One region of the Stutzerimonas tianxiuensis genome, then DNA from elsewhere that is predicted to be linked to it. Evidence: predicted binding sites of a transcription regulator. Region 1 holds the regulator's gene; each other region holds the start of a gene.
The links. Region 1 encodes FliA, which starts transcription of late flagellar genes. Its sites were predicted from a motif close to CTAAAGTTTNNNNNNNNNNNGCCGNTAA; they were not measured.

Region 1 (4,784 bases):
ATCGCCAACGTCGCTGCCAAGAGTCAAGATCCCGCCGCAATGGTAGCGGCAGTACGTGTCGCGCTGTCTCGTGCAATCGTGCAAAACGTTGTCGGGCTTGAGCCGCAGCTGCCTGTGATCACCCTTGAACCCAGGTTGGAACAGATATTGCTCAATAGTCTTCAGAAGGCTGGGCAAGGCTCGGAAGATGGCATTCTCCTCGAGCCGGGAATGGCCGAAAAGTTGCAACGTTCTCTGGTAGAAGCGGCACAGCGTCAAGAAATGTTAGGTAAGCCGGCGATTCTGCTGGTGGCAGGTCCAGTCCGCGCGATGCTGTCGCGGTTTGCCCGCCTCGCCGTACCGAACATTCATGTCCTGGCCTATCAGGAAATACCGGATAACAAGCAGGTCACCATCGTTTCAACGGTGGGTCAGAATTAACTGAGGGCTACAGGCCATGCAGGTCAAACGTTTCTTCGCAGCCGACATGCGTATCGCCATGAAGATGATTCGTGACGAGCTGGGCGCTGACGCCGTGATCACGGGAAACCGTCGGGTCGCTGGCGGCGTCGAGCTGACCGCTGTGCTTGATTATCCGATGGAATCGGCTGTGGCGAAGCAGCCTAATCCGGCTCTCGAAGCCGAGCTGCGCAAGACTCAGGCGCGACTTGCCAGTGCCCACGCCGAAATCAGCGCGCCAGCGCGCGGTTCGGCTGGTCAGGATCGTCAGCTGCTTGACGAGAAGCCCGCAGCTGCGCCCCAGGTAACCCCCGGCGCCGCGAGCCCGTCGTTCGAATCGCGTGCGGTCGAGGCGATGCAGTCGGAGTTGCAGGGTCTGCGTGAACTGATCGAAGTGCAGCTCGGTTCGATTGCCTGGGGGCAGGAGCAGAGCCGCCGTCCGCAACAGGCTGGCCTCTGGCGCCGCCTGCAGCGCATCGGTTTGCCGGCCGAACTGTCTCGCGCCTTGCTTGAAAAAGTCTCCACCGTATCGGAGCCACGCCAGGCCTGGCGGATGTTATTGGCTCATCTGGCGCAATCGATCAAGGTGACCAAGGTCGAGCCGCTGGAAGAGGGCGGGGTGATCGCTCTGGTCGGCCCAGCCGGTGCCGGCAAGACGACCACCCTGGCCAAGCTCGCTGCACGCTACGTGCTCAAGCACGGCCCGCAGAGCATCGCTCTGGCGAGCATGGACAACTATCGGATTGGGGCTCAGGAACAGCTGAAAACACTGGGGCGTATTCTCGACGTACCGGTTATTCAGCTGGACCCGAGTCAGCCCTTGAGCAAAACACTAGCGCCGCTGGCTCGTAAGCGCCTGATTCTTGTCGATACCGCTGGTCTACCCGCGGGTGACTCGATGATGAAGGTGCAGCTCGAAGCGTTGGCGGACCGTGGCATCAAGGCGAAAAATTATCTGGTTCTGCCAGCGACCAGCCAGAGCCAGGTGCTCAAGGCGACCTGGCACAATTACCGCCGTTGCGGGCTGGCTGGCTGCATCCTGACTAAACTGGATGAGGCCGGCAGCCTGGGCGATGTGTTGGGGCTTATCATCAGTCAGCATCTGCCTATCGCTTACCTCGCCGATGGGCCGCGTATTCCGGACGACCTGCATCTGCCTCGCAGTCACCAGTTGGTCAGTCGTGCGGTGAGCTTGCAATCGGAAGAGAATCCGAGCGAGGAAACCATGGCTGACATGTTCTCCGATCTTTACAACGGTTCTCGGAAGGTCGGATGAACGCTTTGCTACGTGTGACACACAAAGAAGACGCGTTCGGGCTGAACGCATCGATGGCCCTAGGGCTCCAGCAAGAGATAGGCGTGTGAAAATGGGTATGCATCCCGTACAGGTTATTGCAGTGACCGGCGGCAAAGGTGGCGTCGGCAAGACCAACGTATCGGTCAATCTGTCCTTGGCGCTGGCCGATCTCGGGCGTCGGGTCGTATTGCTCGACGCCGACCTTGGTCTGGCCAACGTCGATGTGTTGCTCGGCCTGACAACCAAACGCACCCTGGCTGATGTCATTGCCGGTGAATGCGATCTGCGTGACGTGCTGATCCAGGGGCCGGGCGGCATCCGCATCGTGCCGGCCGCATCCGGCACGCAGAGCATGGTGCAGCTATCGACGCTGCAGCACTCCGGCCTGATCCAAGCGTTCAGCGATATCGGCGATGACATCGATGTGCTGATCATCGACACCGCCGCCGGCATTGGTGACGGGGTAGTGAGCTTTGTGCGCGCCGCACAGGAAGTGCTGCTGGTGGTGACCGACGAACCCACGTCGATCACCGATGCCTACGCGCTGATCAAACTGCTCAATCGCGACTACGGCATCAGCCGCTTCCGGGTACTGGCCAACATGGCCCATGCGCCGCAGGAAGGCCGCAATCTATTCGCCAAGTTGACCAAGGTGACTGAGCGCTTCCTGGACGTGGCGCTGCAGTATGTAGGCGCGATTCCTTACGATGAGTCTGTGCGCAAGGCCGTGCAGAAGCAGCGCGCCGTTTATGAAGCTTACCCCCGTGCAAAGTGTTCGCTGGCGTTCAAGGCCATCGCGCAGAAAGTTGACACCTGGCCGTTGCCGGCAACGCCACGCGGTCATCTGGAGTTCTTTGTGGAGCGCCTGGTAAGGCCCGCCGCAGAGCCTAACGAACAATAGCGGCTGGATTCGGTATGTATTACAGCAAAGCTCAGGCTAAAGACTCGCAGTACCAACTCATCGATCAATACGCGCCGCTGGTCAAACGCATTGCTTACCACCTCCTGGCGCGTTTGCCGGCGAGCGTGCAGGTCGACGACCTGATGCAGGCTGGGATGATCGGCTTGCTGGAAGCGTCAAAGAAATATGACGCCGGCAAGGGTGCGAGTTTCGAGACTTACGCGGGTATTCGCATACGCGGTGCGATGCTCGACGAGGTGCGCAAGGGTGATTGGGCGCCGCGTTCGGTACACCGGAATTCGCGCATGGTCAGTGAGGCGATTCGGGCAATTGAGGCCAGAACAGGACGCGACGCTAAAGATCAGGAAGTTGCGGCCGAACTTAAATTGAGTCTCGATGAGTACTACGGCATTCTGGGCGACACCTTGGGCAGCCGCCTGTTCAGCTTCGATGATCTGCTTCAGGAAGGTGAGCATGGGGAGTTCGAGGAGGATGCTGCCAGCACCCATCCGGAACCGTCCCGCGATCTCGAAGACGAGCGTTTTCAACAGGCGTTGGCTGAAGCCATCGGCAACCTGCCCGAACGTGAAAAGTTGGTGCTTTCGCTGTATTACGACGAAGAGTTGAACTTGAAGGAAATCGGTCAGGTACTGGGCGTCAGTGAATCGCGGGTGAGCCAATTGCACAGTCAGTGCGCGGCACGTCTGCGGGCTCGTCTTGGCGAGTGGCGCGCGCGTTAACGACCGGTTTGCAACAAAGCATTAGAGACCGCTTACGAGCTTCATTCATGAGGCCCGCAAACAGACCGTGAGCAGGTCTCGGATTCGGGTTTACGGAGGTGTACTTGGACAAGAACATGAAAATCCTCATCGTCGACGATTTTTCGACCATGAGACGGATCATCAAGAACCTCTTGCGCGATCTGGGCTTTACCAATACCGCCGAAGCGGACGACGGCACTACTGCTTTGCCAATGCTGAAGAGCGGAAGTTTCGATTTTCTCGTCACCGACTGGAACATGCCCGGCATGAGCGGCATCGACCTGCTGCGCGCTGTGCGCGCCGACGAGCGCCTCAAGCACCTGCCGGTGTTGATGGTGACCGCCGAGGCGAAGCGCGATCAGATCATCGAGGCCGCGCAGGCTGGCGTTAACGGATACGTGGTCAAGCCATTCACGGCTCAAGTGCTCAAAGAAAAGATCGAAAAGATCTTCGAGCGCGTCAACGGCTGAAGCAGTAACGCCGCGAGGGCACTATGACGCAAGCAGACCAAGGCCTGGCAGAGTTCGAAGCGACTCTGAGGGCTCATGCACCCCAATTGATTGAAAGTCTGCAGCAAGGCCGCTTCGAAGAAGCGACGCAGATGTTTAACGAGCTCAATCAGGCGCGCAACCTGGGGCTGTACCAGGAAGTCGGCAAGCTCACGCGTGAGCTGCACAACGCCATCGTCAAGCTCGAAATGGACACCTGTGCGACGGGGGGTGATCCGTCGCCAATCACCGACGCCACGGACCGATTGTCCTACGTGGTGGAGATGACCGAAAAAGCGGCCAACCGCACCATGGACCTGGTTGAGGAATCGGCGCCGCTGGTGAACTACGTCAGCTACGAAGCCCAGAGCCTGACTGCCGATTGGCAGCGCTTCATGCGTCGCGATATGAACGCTGAACAGTTCCGCGACCTGGTCAAACGCATCGATCAGTTTCTCCAGCGCAGCATGAACGATGGCAGTCAGCTGTCGCAGAACCTTAGCGAAATCATGCTGGCCCAGGATTTCCAGGACCTTACCGGTCAGGTGATCAAAAGGGTGACCCGGCTCATTACCGAACTCGAAAGTAACCTGCTTAATCTGGTGCTGATGGCAGGCCAGGTTGACCGCGTGGCGGGCATCCAGCATGACCGCGAAGCGATGCGCGCCGAGCAGGAACTAAAAAAACAAGAAAAACAGCCTTCCAATGGTGAAGGTCCGCAGATGCATGCCGATATACGTGAAGACGTCGTTTCCGGGCAGGACGATGTCGATGATCTGCTTTCGAGCCTGGGCTTTTAGGGGAAGTTAAATATGAGCTTCGACGCCGATGAAGAAATCCTCCAGGATTTCCTGGTAGAGGCCGGCGAGATTCTCGAACTATTGTCAGAGCAGCTGGTG
Region 2 (4,784 bases), on a different contig from region 1:
CTGCACCCGTCGCTGTCGCCCTCCATGGACATCATGGTGTCCTCCAACTTCGAGCGTTTGTTGTTCGATTTGCACGGCCGTAACGGCGCTGCGGTCGCCGAACTGATGAGTGCATTCAAGGCCAGCGGCAAGTTGTCTGTCGAGGAGGAGCGCTGGGTTGAGGCACGCAAGCTGTTCGATTCGCTGGCCGTAGACGACGCACAGACCTGCAAGACTATCGCCGAGGTGTTCACCAAGACCGGCGAGTTGCTCGATCCGCACACGGCGATCGGCGTCTATGCTGCGCGCGAGTGTCGCCGCAGTCTGGCGACACCAATGGTTACACTAGGAACTGCCCATCCGGTCAAGTTTCCTGAGGCGGTGGAGAAGGCCGGGGTTGGCAAGGCGCTGGAGTTGCCGGCGCATCTGGCTGACCTGTTCGAGCGTCCGGAGCGTTGCACTGTGCTGAAGAATGATCTGAAAGTCATGCAGGCGTTCGTCACCGAACATGGCAATCGCGGCAAGCCGCTGTAAGCGACCAGCAGTAACAAGAAAGGCCAGTCTCACGACTGGCCTTTTTTCGTTAAGGGCGAAGGACGATGCCGAGATTACTCGTCGAACTCTTCCCAGCCGCCCATTTCCCTCCAGCGATTGACGATGCCGCAGAACAGCTCGGCGGTCTTTTCTGTGTCATAACGCGCAGAATGTGCTTCGCGTCCGTCAAAGTCGATGCCGGCTGCCTGGCAAGCCTTTGCGAGAACGGTCTGGCCATAGGCGAGGCCGGCCAGCGTCGCGGTGTCGAAGCTGGAGAACGGGTGAAACGGATTACGCTTGATGTCGCAGCGGGCAATCGCCGCGTTCAGAAAACCGAGATCGAAGCTGCTGTTGTGACCGACCAGAATGGCGCGTTTGCAGCCGGCTGACTTCACTGCTTTGCGCACGCTGCGGATGATCTCGTTCATCGCCTGCGATTCGGGGACCGCCATGCGCAGCGGGTGGTCGAGCTTGATGCCGGTGAACTCCAATGCGGCCGCCTCGATATTGGCGCCGGCGAAAGGTTCGACACGGAAGAAGAGGGTGTCCTGCGGGTAAAGCAGACCTTGCTCATCCATGCCGATGGTCACGGCGGCGATTTCCAGCAGTGCGTCTGTGGCGCAGTTGAATCCACCGCACTCCACGTCAACAACGACTGGCAGGAAGCCGCGAAAGCGTCTCGCCATCGGCGAGCGTGGCTTGCCTGGTTGGTTGCCTTCCAGCTCGTCGTCAAACTGATCGTCGCTCATGCTTCTGCCTCCAGCCGCCACTGCAGGGTTTCGCCTGCACGCAAGGGCACGACGTTGTGCTCCCCGAACGGCAGGTTGGCCGGCACACTCCAAGACTCGCGGATCAGGGTGATGGTATCGGTGTTGCGCGGCAGACCATAGAAATCGGCGCCGAAGTGACTGGCAAAGGCTTCCAGACGATTCAGTGCGCCGCGCTGCTCAAAGGCCTCGGCATAGAGTTCGATCGCAGCGAACGCGGTGTAGCAACCGGCGCAACCGCAGGCGTTTTCCTTGGCATGCTGGGCGTGAGGCGCCGAATCGGTGCCAAGAAAGAATTTCGGGTTGCCACTGGTAGCCGCATCGAGCAGCGCTTCCTGATGAACGTTGCGCTTGAGAATGGGCAAACAGAAAAAGTGCGGGCGGATGCCGCCCACCAGCATGTGGTTGCGGTTGTAGAGCAAGTGATGAGCCGTGATGGTGGCCCCGACATTGCTGCTGGCAGCCTCGACGAACTGCACTGCGTCGCGCGTGGTGATGTGCTCGAACACCACCTTGAGGCTCGGGAAGCGCTCGGTGACGCGGCTGAGCTGCTCATCGATGAAGTACTTTTCGCGATCGAAGATGTCAATTTCCGAGCGCGTCACTTCGCCATGGACCAACAGCGGCAAGCCAACCTCGGCCATGGTCTCGAGCACCGGGAAGATGTTGTCGATGCGGGTGACGCCGGATGCCGAATTGGTGGTGGCCCCGGCCGGATAAAGCTTGGCGGCGAATACATAGCCACTGGCTTTGGCAGCGCGCACATCTTCGGGCTGCGTGCCGTCGGTGAGGTAGAGCACCATCAGTGGCTCAAAGGCGCTGCCAGCAGGGCGGGCGGCAAGGATGCGCTGGCGATAGCTGTCCGCCTCGCTAGCATTTCGGACCGGCGGGACCAGGTTCGGCATGATGATGGCGCGCGCGAACTGGCGTGCAGCGTCTGCCACGGTGTGTGGCAGCGCTGCGCCGTCGCGCAGGTGGATGTGCCAGTCGTCGGGGCGCAGTAATGTCAGTCGGTCGGACATGCAGGGTTCCAGGCGGTAAAACGTGCGGGAATGCTACCGGAAACGCGGGAAAAAATCGCTGCAGGCGGGACCTTGCCATGCAACGGGCGATGATGCGGTGGGCACGACCTGGGCCGCGGCGGGTTCAAGTTTTCGGGGTCGGCACCGATACCCCGGTTGAATGTCGTTCACCGTGGAGCCCTACGTGCGCTTGCGCCTTCTAGTGATTGCCTGTCTGTTGGCTTCCCCAGCCAATGCCCTCACGTTCCAGACTCGTCTGGAGCGTGCGCAGTGGCAGGTGGAAGGCGATCAGTTCGAGTGTCGGTTAACGCAGCCGGTCGCAGGGTTTGGATCGGGTGAGTTCGTACGGCGAGCGGGTGAGCAACCAACTTTCCGCTTGCAGTCGCCGGATCGCTGGCTGGGCAACGGTTCAGCCACGCTGCTTGCGGCAGCCGCGCCCTGGCAGCCGAGCCGTGGCGATATCAATCTCGGATTGGTTTCCGTAGTCGGCGGCGATATTCCGTTCAACAGCACCTACCTGCAAGCCGGCCGCCTGTTGAGTGGTCTTCTCGAAGGCCGCAGCCCGGTCGTGCGTCACCGGACCCGGCTTGGTGATGATGCGCTGGAAGTGCGGCTGTTGCCAGTGCGCTTCGGCAAAGCCTACGAGGACTTTCGCAGCTGTGCGGCCAAGCTGCTGCCGGTCAACTTCGAGCAGATTCGCACGTCGCAGGTTGGATTCCCCGCCGGTGACGTCGCGCTCGACGCGTTGGGCCAGGCCAAACTCGACATCATTCTGCAGTTTCTCAAGGCCGACCCCAGCGTCAACCGCATCCAGCTCGATGGTCACTCCGATAACAGCGGCAACCGGCTGACCAATCGCGACCTGTCCCGTCGCCGGGCGCTGGCGGTCGAAGAGTATCTGATCGGCAATGGGGTTCCCAAGGAACAGATTACGCTGCGCTTTCACGGCGAACGCTACCCCATCGTTCCCAACAGCAGCGAGGCCAACCGGGCCAAGAACCGGCGGGTGACTATGCGTCTGGAGCGCGGGCCGGCGACCACCACCGCGGCAGCAGAGGGCGGTACACCTTCGTCCTGAAGGCGAGCGGCGCTTACGCCCCTGTAAAACAAACGTCGCGACCAGTAGAATCCCCGCTTTCCTTACAATCCCGGGAGTGGATGGCAATGGCCGACGTAAAGAAGGTAGTCCTGGCGTATTCCGGTGGCCTGGACACCTCGGTGATCCTCAAGTGGCTGCAAGACACTTATAACTGCGAAGTGGTGACCTTTACCGCCGACCTCGGTCAGGGCGAGGAAGTCGAGCCTGCTCGTGCCAAGGCCAAGGCCATGGGCGTCAAGGAAATCTACATCGACGATCTGCGCGAAGAATTTGTCCGCGACTTCGTCTTTCCAATGTTCCGCGCCAACACCGTTTACGAAGGCGAGTACCTGCTGGGTACCTCCATTGCCCGCCCGCTGATCGCCAAGCGTCTGATTGAGATTGCCAACGAGACTGGCGCCGACGCCATTTCTCACGGCGCCACCGGCAAGGGCAACGACCAGGTCCGTTTCGAACTGGGCGCCTATGCGCTGAAGCCGGGCGTCAAGGTCATCGCGCCGTGGCGCGAGTGGGATCTGCTCTCGCGCGAGAAGCTGATGGATTATGCCGCCAGCCACGAGATCCCGATCGAGCGTCACGGCAAGAAGAAGTCGCCGTACTCCATGGATGCCAACCTGCTGCACATCTCCTATGAAGGCGGCGTGCTGGAAGACACCTGGACCGAGCACGAAGAAGACATGTGGCGTTGGACCCGTTCGCCTGAGACGGCGCCGGATACGCCGACCTACATAGAACTGACTTACCGCAAGGGCGACATCGTTGCCATCGATGGCAAGGACATGACCCCGGCCGAAGTGCTGGCCTATCTGAACAAGGTCGGTGGCGAGAACGGCATCGGGCGCTTGGACATCGTCGAGAACCGCTACGTCGGCATGAAGTCGCGCGGCTGCTACGAGACCCCGGGTGGCACCATCATGCTCAAGGGCCACCGCGCCATTGAGTCGATCACCCTAGACCGTGAAGTGGCGCACCTGAAAGACGAGCTGATGCCCAAGTACGCCAGCCTGATCTACAACGGCTACTGGTGGAGCCCTGAGCGCAGCATGCTCCAGCAGATGATCGACGCCTCGCAGGTCAATGTGAACGGTGTGGTGCGTCTGAAGCTCTATAAGGGCAACGTCATCGTCACCGGCCGTAAGTCGGACGACTCGCTGTTCGACGCCAACATTGCGACCTTCGAAGACGATGCGGGCGCCTATGACCAGGCCGATGCGGGTGGCTTCATCAAGCTCAATGCGTTGCGCATGCGCATCGCCGCGAACAAGGGCCGGACGCAGTTCTGATAGAGACTGCTACGCAGCCTGACCATAACCCCGGCCGCGAGCCGGGGTTATGCTTTATGCACCGCTGATTAGGAGAGATACCCATGAGACTGCTGCATAC
Region 3 (4,784 bases), on a different contig from region 1:
CACCGTGGTTGCAATGCAATCGTCTTTCGTTGGCGTTAGAAAATCAGCGCGAACAAGCCGATCACGACCAACAGACCGATCAGAAAGATGATGCCTACTGTGCTGCCCAGAAACTTCAGCATGAGGATGACTCCTTTGCAGTGGGTTCACTAAATCCGACTGGGCAGTGGTGCGAACGTTCAGAAAACCGGGCGGCCGGTCGTGCCTGGTGCGCGTTTCAGAGGCTTTTGTAGATCAACTGCAACCCGGCCAGGAGCATCCCAAGGCGAGCGATCCGATAGAACAATTTGTGGTCGATGCGCTTGTGCAGCCAAAGCCCGGCCCAGACGCCGAACGGCACTACCGGCGCCAGCGTCAGGCTGAGTAGCAGGTTTTCGCGGCTGAACTGGCCGAGCGCGGCGTAGGGGATCAGCTTGATCGCATTGGTCATCAGGAAGAACAGGTTGATGGTTGCCACGTAGCGGAGCTTGTCCAGCTGCTGCGGCAGCAGGTGCATCATGATCGGCGGCCCGCCGGCGTGTGCGACGAAACTGGTGAAGCCGGCAATAGAGGAGAGCAACGTGCCACGACCGCGCTGCAGCGGTCGCGGCTTGTCGTTGTTGGTGATCAGCCCTAGCAGTACGAAGCCAACAGCGATTGCGCCCATCATCAGGCCGATCATGCGCTCGTCGAGCATGCCGAAGGTCAGCGAGCCCAGCGCAATGCCAATCAACGCGCCCGGCATCATCACCTTCAGATTCGCCTTGTCCCAGTGGCCGACGTAAGCCTTGAGGCCCACGACATCAGCCAGACAGAGAATCGGCAGCATTACTGCGGCAGCTTGTTTCGGCGATATCGCCAGCGCCAGCAGCGGTACGGCGATGCCGCCCAGGGCGCCACCGAAGCCGCCTTTGGACAGGCCGGTGAGGAAGATCGCCGGCAGGGCAAACAGCAGGAAATCAGAAAGGGTCATGAGTGTGGTCAGGGGGGCGGGTCGGGGTTGGGCAGCGCTGTGCATCATCGCATCATCGCCGCCTGGTTGTGGTCTTAGACGACCTTACAAGTTTGGCGGTGTGCCGGAGCGGATCGCCCGCGACGGATCGTGGTCAGCATCTTTAATCGCAGACAGACAGGTGACCCATGACCCCGCTTATCAAGACTCCAATCACATCCTCAGCAGACGGTGCGCCAACCCGTGTGGCGGCTGGCGCCCTGCTGATCCTGGCAACGAGCCTGGCGTGCCCGGCGCATGCGCAGGAATCTGACCCCTTGATCGGCTTGATCAATGAATTTCGTGAGGCCGAGGAAGCCTGCGGAAGTGGCGAAGCCCAGGCGGTCGGGCCACTGGCGCCCAATGCTGCGCTGGCCGTGGCACCCGCCACCAGCGGGGCGCAGTTGCAGCAGGCGTTGCAGGATGGCGGTTATAGGCCATCCAAACTGCAAGCCATCTCGGTCTCAGGGCCGGGCGATGCGCAAAGCGCAATGCAAGCCCTCAAGCAGCGATATTGCGCACCCCTGCGTAGCCATGAGTTCGCCGAAATCGGGGTGTCGCGCCAGGGCAACACCTGGCAGGTGCTGCTGGCCAAGCCACTGCTTTCGCCCGACCTTGGCGACTGGCAACAGGTTGGCAAGAACATTCTGCAGAGGGTCAATGAAGCGAGGGCGCAGCCGCGCAACTGCGGTAGTCGGGCCTTCGAGGCGGCACCGGCGTTGAGCTGGAACGGCGAGCTGGCCGATGCTGCCCTGGCGCACAGCCGCGATATGGCCAAACAGGACTTCTTCAGCCATCGGGCGCCGGATGGCAGCATGGTGAGTGACCGCGCCAACCGTGCCGGGTACAGCTGGGAGCGTATCGGCGAGAACATTGCGGCGGGGCAGGGGGCGGCAGATCAGGTCATGGCGGGTTGGTTGGCCAGCCCCGGGCATTGCAGCAACATCATGAATCCGGATTTCACCGAGATGGGCGCGGCCTACGCTATCGACAAGTCCAGCGCCGCCGGCAGCTACTGGACCCAGGTATTTGGTACGCCCCGCTAGCGGGCTGTCGGGAAGCCTGGTCAGTTCTGGCTCTCCAGCCAGTTATGCGCTTCGGTGTTCTGGTTCTCGTCGAAGGCCTTGATGGCCAGGCCGGGGAACAGCGCACCCTCGATCTCGCTGGCCCTGCGCAGCCAGTCCTTGTTGGACACCACTGCGCAGCGATCGAAGCGGCGGATGAAGCGAAACAGCTGGGGGATTCGCGCCAGTTCGACACCCATCGCGCCCAGGGTCGGTATATCGAAATCACCAATGCGATAGAGCATTTGGCCGTGGCTGATGCCCTCTGATTTTCGCATCAGTTCGTCGAGTGCGAAGCGCATCTCGCTGCTGTCGAGTTTGCCGGAGAAATCCACGTCGATGCGATTGTCACCAATGCGGGTTACATGAAACATGACGAGTCCTCAATGAAGAAAATGGGTGCCAGACAAGTCTCCCTGCCATTACCTGACCATAGTCGTTATACGGCGTTCGGTCGGCCAAAAATGTGTCTATTTGAAGCTGTTTAATTGATCTGGATCAGTGCGTGGGGACTTGTCTCATGAGTGTCCTGAAATGGATCAAACGCCCGTATGACGGGACTTTCAGAAAGGTGATCGACGGCTATCAAGTTGCCTCTGTTACAGCCGAGAAGTGGGTAACTGCGACGCCGTCGAGTGATGGCAGCGCTTTACCTTCCCTGTAGTTGGATACACCTATGACCAGCACTTTGGCGAACGTCATCCAGTCTGTATTGCGCGGATTGGGTCTGCGTACCATCAACCACCAGTTCTTCTTTTCCTACAGCCTGATCTTTCTTTGCGCGGCCCTGACCGCTGGGGTGCTGTTCATGTCCAGCAAGGACGCCAGCCAGATCGACATGGCCGGCGCCCAGCGCATGCTCAGCCAGAAGATGATGAAAGAGGCGTTGTTGGCTTCCCAGGGCATCGGTGGGCCTGCAGACGTGGAGAAGACCATTCAGCGTTTCGAACAGTCGCACCGTCTGCTGCTCAACGGCGATGGCAGCCAGGGCGTTGCCCCGGTAGAACTGGCCAGTGCCAAGCCTCATCTGCAGCGCGTTGACCAGATATGGCAGCGCTATCGTCCCGCCGTGCAGGCGCTTGCGACGGGCCAGAGCGCTGATCTGAAAGCGGTCGCCGCAGATGCCAACGAAATTCTCGCAGCGTCCAACGAGGTGGTGTCGCTGATTTCCGCCGAGGCTAATCGCAGTGCTTCACAGCAACTTTGGGTCGCCATGGCCTCGACGCTGTGCATTCTATTTCTGGTAATTCTCGGAAGAATCGCCGGCATGAACTGGCTGATGCTGCAGGTCGATGAGCTCCGCAGTCGGTTGGAAAAGGTCAGTCAGGGTGATTTCTCCGCGCCGCTGCAGGTGCGCCATGCTGACGACGAAATTGGCATGATCACTCTTGCGTATAACCGCCTGCTGGTGCAGGTCGGCGAGATGATTCGTGGGGTGCGTCAGGCCGCCGATGAAGCCGATGGCCAGTGCGTACGCATGGCAAATCTGGCAGGCGACAGTGCGCGCAACGTCGAGGCGCAGCAGGCCGAGATTGATCAGGTCGCCACCGCCATGAACGAGATGCTCGCCACCTCGCAGGAAGTGGCGCGAAGCACCGTCGAAGCGGCCAGTGCGGCGGATCTCGCCGAGCAGGAAACCAGCGCTGGTAATGCGGTGATGAACGAATCGGTCACCGCCATCCGCGCCTTGACCGGCCATGTCGACGGGTTGGCCGGTGTGATGCAGCAGCTGGTGAAGGACAGTCACGAGATTGGCAAGGTGCTCAACGTGATCAGCGGCATCGCCGAGCAGACCAATTTGCTGGCGCTCAACGCCGCCATCGAAGCTGCACGAGCAGGCGAGCAGGGACGCGGCTTTGCCGTGGTTGCAGACGAGGTACGCAGCCTGGCCAGTCGCACACAGGATTCGGCTAAGGAGGTCAGTGTGCTGGTCGAGCGTCTGCAGAGCCAGGCCACCCGTGCCGGCGATGCCATGGATGCTTCACGCCAGAGCAGCTCGACGACGCTTACCCAGATCGAAGCGGCGCAACATGCCTTGGGCGAGATCGTTGGTGCGGTGCAGACCATTCGCGGCATGACGAACCAGATCGCGACGGCGGCCGAGGAGCAGTCACAGGTTGCCGAGGACATGAACCAGTCGCTGACCCGTATCGCTCAGGTAGCCGATCAGGCGGCCAGCGCCACCCACGACACCGCGGCGTCAGGCAACACCATCATGCAGAGCATGAACGGACTCAAAGCGCTGACTGGTCGTTTCCGTCTGGAGGCGTGATCGGACTCACGATGAAGCGGGGAGGTACGGCTTGGAAGGGGGTCGCTCGGCGCCTCGATGGCTGAGCGGCCTGGGCATCCCCGCGCAAGATGCGCGGGGACAGCAGGATCAGTCCTGGCGGCTGGTCACTTCCAGCAGGTGATAACCGAACTGGGTCTTCACCGGACCTTGCACCTGGTTCAGCGGGGCGCTGAACACAACAGTGTCGAATTCCTTGACCATCTGGCCAGGACCGAACGAACCCAGGTCACCGCCTTGGCGGCTCGACGGGCAGGTGGAATTGTCCTTGGCAACCTGAGCGAAATCGGCGCCACCTTCGATGGCAGCTTTCAGCTCGTTGCACTTTTCTTCAGTGGGAACCAGGATGTGGCGGGCAGTGGCTCGGGCCATGGGGTGTTACTCCGTCTTGAGAAGTCGCTGAGCCTACCGCAATCGGCGGCGATCCGAAACGTCGCGGCCGTCAGGCCGCGTCTACGTC
Region 4 (4,784 bases), on a different contig from region 1:
GCCGAAGCTCAAGCGATTGAAGCCAAGCTCGCGTAGCTGATGGATCTGAGCCGGGGTCACGGTACGTGGATCGACTTCCAGCGAAAACTCGTGATTGTCACTGTCGTCCATGTTGAACGCGTCGTGCAGCGTCGCCATGAGATCAGCCAGCTGTTCACTGGTGAGATAGGTTGGTGTGCCGCCGCCGAGGTGCAGTTGAGTCAGCTTGCGCGAGCGGTCGAAGAGCGCGGCCTGCATCCTGATCTCGCGCTTGAGGTAATCGAGGTACTCGACGGCGCGATCGGTCTTGTGAGTAATGATCTTGTTGCAGGCGCAGTAGTAGCAAAGGCTTTTGCAGAACGGAATATGGATGTACACCGACAGCGGCTTGGGCGTCGGGGCCTCGTTGGTTTCCTGCGCAGCGCTGCGGTAATCATCCATGGCAAAGGCCTGATGAAACTGCGGGGCAGTGGGGTAGGAGGTATAGCGAGGACCGGGACGGTCATATTTCTCGACCAGGGCGCGGTTAAAGCTCGGCGTTTGGTCCATGTAGAGTTTCACCTTGATTGCATGATTGTGAGTGGCTGGGCCGGGCAGGGCGGTCGGCAGCCTGCGACATCTTGGCGCGAATTATCGCGTTTCCCCAGGCGGACTGGGCCTGTCCCAGATCAAGAACCGGTCAGGCTGGACGCGTGGACGCCGAGCGGTCGTCACATAAATAGTAGGCCAAGCTGCCGCATGCGCGGCAGCTGCGATTCGTGATTACAGCCGGAACTGGCTAACCAGACGATTCAGCTCGGCCGCCAGCTGCACCAGTTCTTCACTGATCTGTGAGGTTTGAGACGCATCGGCCAAGGTAGTGTCAGCAATCGTACTGATAGTGGTGATGTTGCGGTTGATTTCTTCGGCAACCGCGCTCTGCTCTTCGGCCGCCGTGGCAATCTGGGTGTTCATGCCGTTGATGGTATTCACTTCGCCCGCGATCACGGTGAGGCTCTGAGCGGTCTTGGCTACGCAGTCCGAACCGGTTTGTGCGCGAATCTGGGCGCCTTCCATCGCCTGTACGGCATTACGGACTCCTGTTTGCAGTTGCTCGATAGTGCGCTGGATTTCTTCGGTCGACTTCTGCGTGCGCGAGGCCAGCGTGCGAACCTCATCGGCCACCACAGCGAAGCCGCGACCCTGTTCTCCGGCGCGAGCGGCCTCGATGGCAGCATTCAGTGCAAGAAGGTTGGTCTGCTCGGCAATACCGTTGATGACGTTCAGCACCATGCCAATGCTGACACTGTCGGTTTCGACCTGTTTGATCACATGCGCCGCTTTTTCGATGTCCTGAATCAACACCTCGATGCCGTCCAGTGCCTCGGTTGCGAGGTTGACGCCAACGCGCGATTCATCATCGGCGCCGCTCGAGGCCGATGCTGTCTCGTTAGCATGCCGAGCCACTTCCTGAACGGTCGCGCTCATTTCATTCATGGCCGAGGCGACCATGTCGGTTTCACTGCGCTGCTCCATGACTGCGGTCTGGGTCTTTTCCGCAACGCTCGACACTCGATTCGATACCTCACCCAGCTGGTGGGTCACGGCGGCCACCGCTTCCAGACTGCTGCGGAATTTGAAGATCATGCGGTTGAACGCAGTGCCCATGGCGCCGACTTCATCCTGGGCGTGGACAGCCACAGTACGGCTGAGGTCCTCGTCCTCTGTCATCGCCTCCATGGTGTGACGCATGTCGTTGATGCGGCTGATGATCACCCGGCGAATGATGTAGCCCATGACGACCATACCCGCCAGTAGCAACAGCGCCTGGATCACGGCTGAAATCAGAATGTTGCGATGCACCTCGCCGTCCAGTGCGGACAGATCGTAGCTGATACGGACCGCGCCCATCACGGTGTCCTGTGGGACCTGGTGGCAGGTCAGGCAATTGGTGCCGCGGTAATCCTGTTGCGCGTGGATCGGATTGATCACCGTCAGTACACGGCCATTCAGGCCCTCGCTCACTTCCACGGTGGCGTCGCCAGCAAGTGCACGTTTGTCCAGCTCGTCCTTGGGGGCCTGATGCTCGAATCCGGGGCCGAAAACCTTGGCCACTGGCTCGCCGCGGATGATGCGTGCGTCGATCACTCCCGGCCGGGCAAGAATCTTGTTACGCAGCACTTCTCGCTGGCCCATGGTGCCGGTCAGCATCATGGTATTGATACTGTCGAAATAGGAGTCAGCCGTATCCTTGGTCTGCTGTTCGACGACATGCAGTATCAGCTGCTTCTCTGAACCCGCCGAATAGAACAGGGAGGCTGCCAAGACCAGGGCGAACACGACCAACAGGGCCAGGTTGATTTTGGTTTGAACGGACATTTGCCGAGCTGGAGAGGTACTGTTCATCCTGTTCCTTAGGTACTGCTGCTACACGAAAACGAAACCTTCACGAGGACGCGGCGGACCACAGCGGGCGTCCGGTTCAGGGCTTAGCCGCTCTATCTGCCTGACTTATCGGCCGGACATCCCTTCTCTTTACAAGGTTTTCTCGACGCCGCCCGACTGCAGGCAAAGTGCTATCAGCAAAGCCGGCGACATCGTAGTCGCTGTTCAATCGCGTTGAGCCATGGCTCGCGATGAAAGGAAATCAAACTCAAGGTTTGTTGATTTAGATCAAGAAATACCGAGGAGCAAAAGGGCGACTTATGCCGCTTATCTCATCGCGCGCGAGCGTTCGAACATTCGGAAGCACCAGTTCATTCAGTACGCAATTGCCCTCTCGGAGCGCTGGAAGGCCGCAACGGCAAACTTTTTCCCTAAGCCTCTTGGCAATTTCGGCGAGGCGGTCCACGCTATGCCGAGGCCGTGTCAATGACCATCCGTCCGGATTATAGGGATGGCGAAATTAGCCCAGCCGTATTCGAACCCCGAAGCGATTCGGCGGTCGTAGCCTCTAGTCAGTCGCCGTTGGCGGGACATGCAGGTTATGGCTGCTGACCGATCCAGGCGCAGTGCATCAATTGGACTCATCTTTTCAAGGAATCACATGATCAAGAAATGCCTTTTTCCTGCGGCCGGATATGGCACGCGCTTCCTTCCTGCAACCAAGGCCATGCCCAAGGAGATGTTGCCGGTAGTGAACAAGCCCCTGATTCAATACGGGGTTGAAGAGGCACTGGCTGCTGGGCTGAGCCAAATTTCGATCGTTACCGGTCGCGGCAAGCGCTCCCTGGAAGACCACTTCGACATCAGCTACGAGCTCGAACATCAGATCCGTAACACCGACAAGGAAAAATACCTGGTCGGCATCCGCAAACTCATCGATGAATGCAGCTTCTCGTATACCCGCCAGGTCGAGATGAAGGGTTTGGGTCATGCGATCCTCAGTGGCCGTCCACTGATCGGCGACGAGCCCTTCGCTGTCGTCCTGGCCGATGACCTGTGTATCAACCTCCACGGTGATCCGGTCCTGGCGCAGATGGTCAAGCTGTACAACCAGTTCCGTTGCTCGATCGTTGCAATCCAGGAAGTGCCGCCGGAAGAGACCAGCAAGTATGGCGTGATCGCTGGCGAGATGATCCGTGACGACATTTTCCGTGTCAGCCACATGGTCGAGAAGCCCAAGCCGGAAGATGCACCGTCCAACCTGGCAATTATTGGTCGCTACATCCTGACGCCGGATATCTTCGACCTGATTGAACAGACAGAGCCAGGCAAAGGCGGCGAGATCCAGATCACCGACGCTCTGATGCGCCAGGCTCAGGACGGTTGCGTGCTGGCGTACAAGTTCAAGGGGCAGCGCTTCGACTGCGGCAGTGCCGAGGGCTATATCGCGGCCACCAACTTCTGCTACGAGAACTTCTACCTGACCGGTAAAGCGTTCTAAAAACTAGCGCTGTGCAGGAAGCCACCTACGGGTGGCTTTGTGCGTTTCAGGGAACGGGCATTTCCTCAGCGCCGGGCCCAAGGGGCTGACCGTAGCTGAACTCGACATAGTTGCCAGCCGGGTCGCGAACACCGCAGTAATAGCCAACGGGGTAGGGTTCGTCCCTGGGCTCCCAGATCAGGCAGCCAACCTGCCGCGCTCTGTCAGCAATTGCATCGACCTCGGCGCGACTGGACAAGGCAAAGCCAAAATGGCTGTAGTCATTGTCAGCCAGTCCACGGTCCTGTCCGCCAGGCATGATCACGAAAATGAACTCACGCTCTTTTCCTGGCTCGGCCATCCAGACAATGCGCGATCCTTTACCGGCGCGCTCATGAAACACGTGCATTCCACAGAATCGCTCATAGAAGGCAATGCAGGCGTCCAGATCGGGCACGTGCAGGGCGAGATGAGTGAGGGTAGGGCGCATGCGATGCTCCTCCAATGAATCCAGCCAACGGGCTGGGTTATGCTGTGCGATCTACAAGGGAGACAACAGTTCATGGCTTACGACTTCGATCTATTCGTCATCGGCGCCGGTTCCGGTGGCGTCCGTGCCGCCCGATTTGCAGCTGGCTATGGCGCCCGCGTGGCGGTAGCCGAAAGCCGTTACCTGGGCGGCACCTGTGTAAACGTCGGCTGTGTGCCGAAGAAATTGCTGGTCTACGGCGCCCACTATGCCGAAGACATTCACGAAGCCAATGGCTATGGCTGGACCATCGAAGGCGCCAGGTTCGATTGGGCTTCGCTTGTAGCCAACAAGGATCGCGAGATCCAGCGTCTCAATGGCATCTACAAGAACCTGTTGACTGACAGCGGCGTCACCTTGCTGCAGGCCCATGCACGCCTGGTCGACCCGCATACCGTCGAGGTCGATGGCAAGCACTACAGCGCCGAGCAC

Region 2: ACSSNI_RS16920 (flagellar protein MotY) is a predicted target of FliA. The motif match lies at 2,426-2,453, and genes of this name have one in related genera.
Region 3: ACSSNI_RS13020 (methyl-accepting chemotaxis protein) is a predicted target of FliA. The motif match lies at 2,619-2,646, and genes of this name have one in related genera.
Region 4: ACSSNI_RS19600 (methyl-accepting chemotaxis protein) is a predicted target of FliA. The motif match lies at 2,470-2,497, and genes of this name have one in related genera.

The regions. Positions count from the first base shown of each region.
Region 1 is NZ_JBPVWS010000002.1:81,925-86,708, forward strand. Features, by position in the region: gene flhA (flagellar biosynthesis protein FlhA) at 1-420, shown strand, start outside; gene flhF (flagellar biosynthesis protein FlhF) at 437-1,714, shown strand; gene fleN (flagellar synthesis regulator FleN) at 1,806-2,636, shown strand; gene fliA (RNA polymerase sigma factor FliA) at 2,651-3,376, shown strand; gene ACSSNI_RS03020 (chemotaxis response regulator CheY) at 3,493-3,867, shown strand; gene ACSSNI_RS03025 (protein phosphatase CheZ) at 3,891-4,685, shown strand; gene ACSSNI_RS03030 (chemotaxis protein CheA) at 4,698-4,784, shown strand, end outside.
Region 2 is NZ_JBPVWS010000013.1:141,168-145,951, forward strand. Features, by position in the region: gene thrC (threonine synthase) at 1-513, shown strand, start outside; gene rnt (ribonuclease T) at 588-1,262, opposite strand; gene pyrC (dihydroorotase) at 1,259-2,302, opposite strand; gene ACSSNI_RS16920 (flagellar protein MotY) at 2,487-3,380, shown strand; gene ACSSNI_RS16925 (argininosuccinate synthase) at 3,467-4,684, shown strand; gene gloA (lactoylglutathione lyase) at 4,768-4,784, shown strand, end outside.
Region 3 is NZ_JBPVWS010000009.1:71,699-76,482, reverse strand. Features, by position in the region: gene ACSSNI_RS13040 (small membrane protein YohP) at 36-122, opposite strand; gene ACSSNI_RS13035 (sulfite exporter TauE/SafE family protein) at 218-952, opposite strand; gene ACSSNI_RS13030 (CAP domain-containing protein) at 1,120-2,016, shown strand; gene ACSSNI_RS13025 (SpoIIAA family protein) at 2,037-2,408, opposite strand; gene ACSSNI_RS13020 (methyl-accepting chemotaxis protein) at 2,711-4,306, shown strand; gene ACSSNI_RS13015 (peptidylprolyl isomerase) at 4,415-4,696, opposite strand; gene glpD (glycerol-3-phosphate dehydrogenase) at 4,767-4,784, opposite strand, start outside.
Region 4 is NZ_JBPVWS010000019.1:29,051-33,834, forward strand. Features, by position in the region: gene hemN (oxygen-independent coproporphyrinogen III oxidase) at 1-528, opposite strand, end outside; gene ACSSNI_RS19600 (methyl-accepting chemotaxis protein) at 742-2,364, opposite strand; gene galU (UTP--glucose-1-phosphate uridylyltransferase GalU) at 3,005-3,844, shown strand; gene ACSSNI_RS19610 (VOC family protein) at 3,891-4,313, opposite strand; gene gorA (glutathione-disulfide reductase) at 4,386-4,784, shown strand, end outside.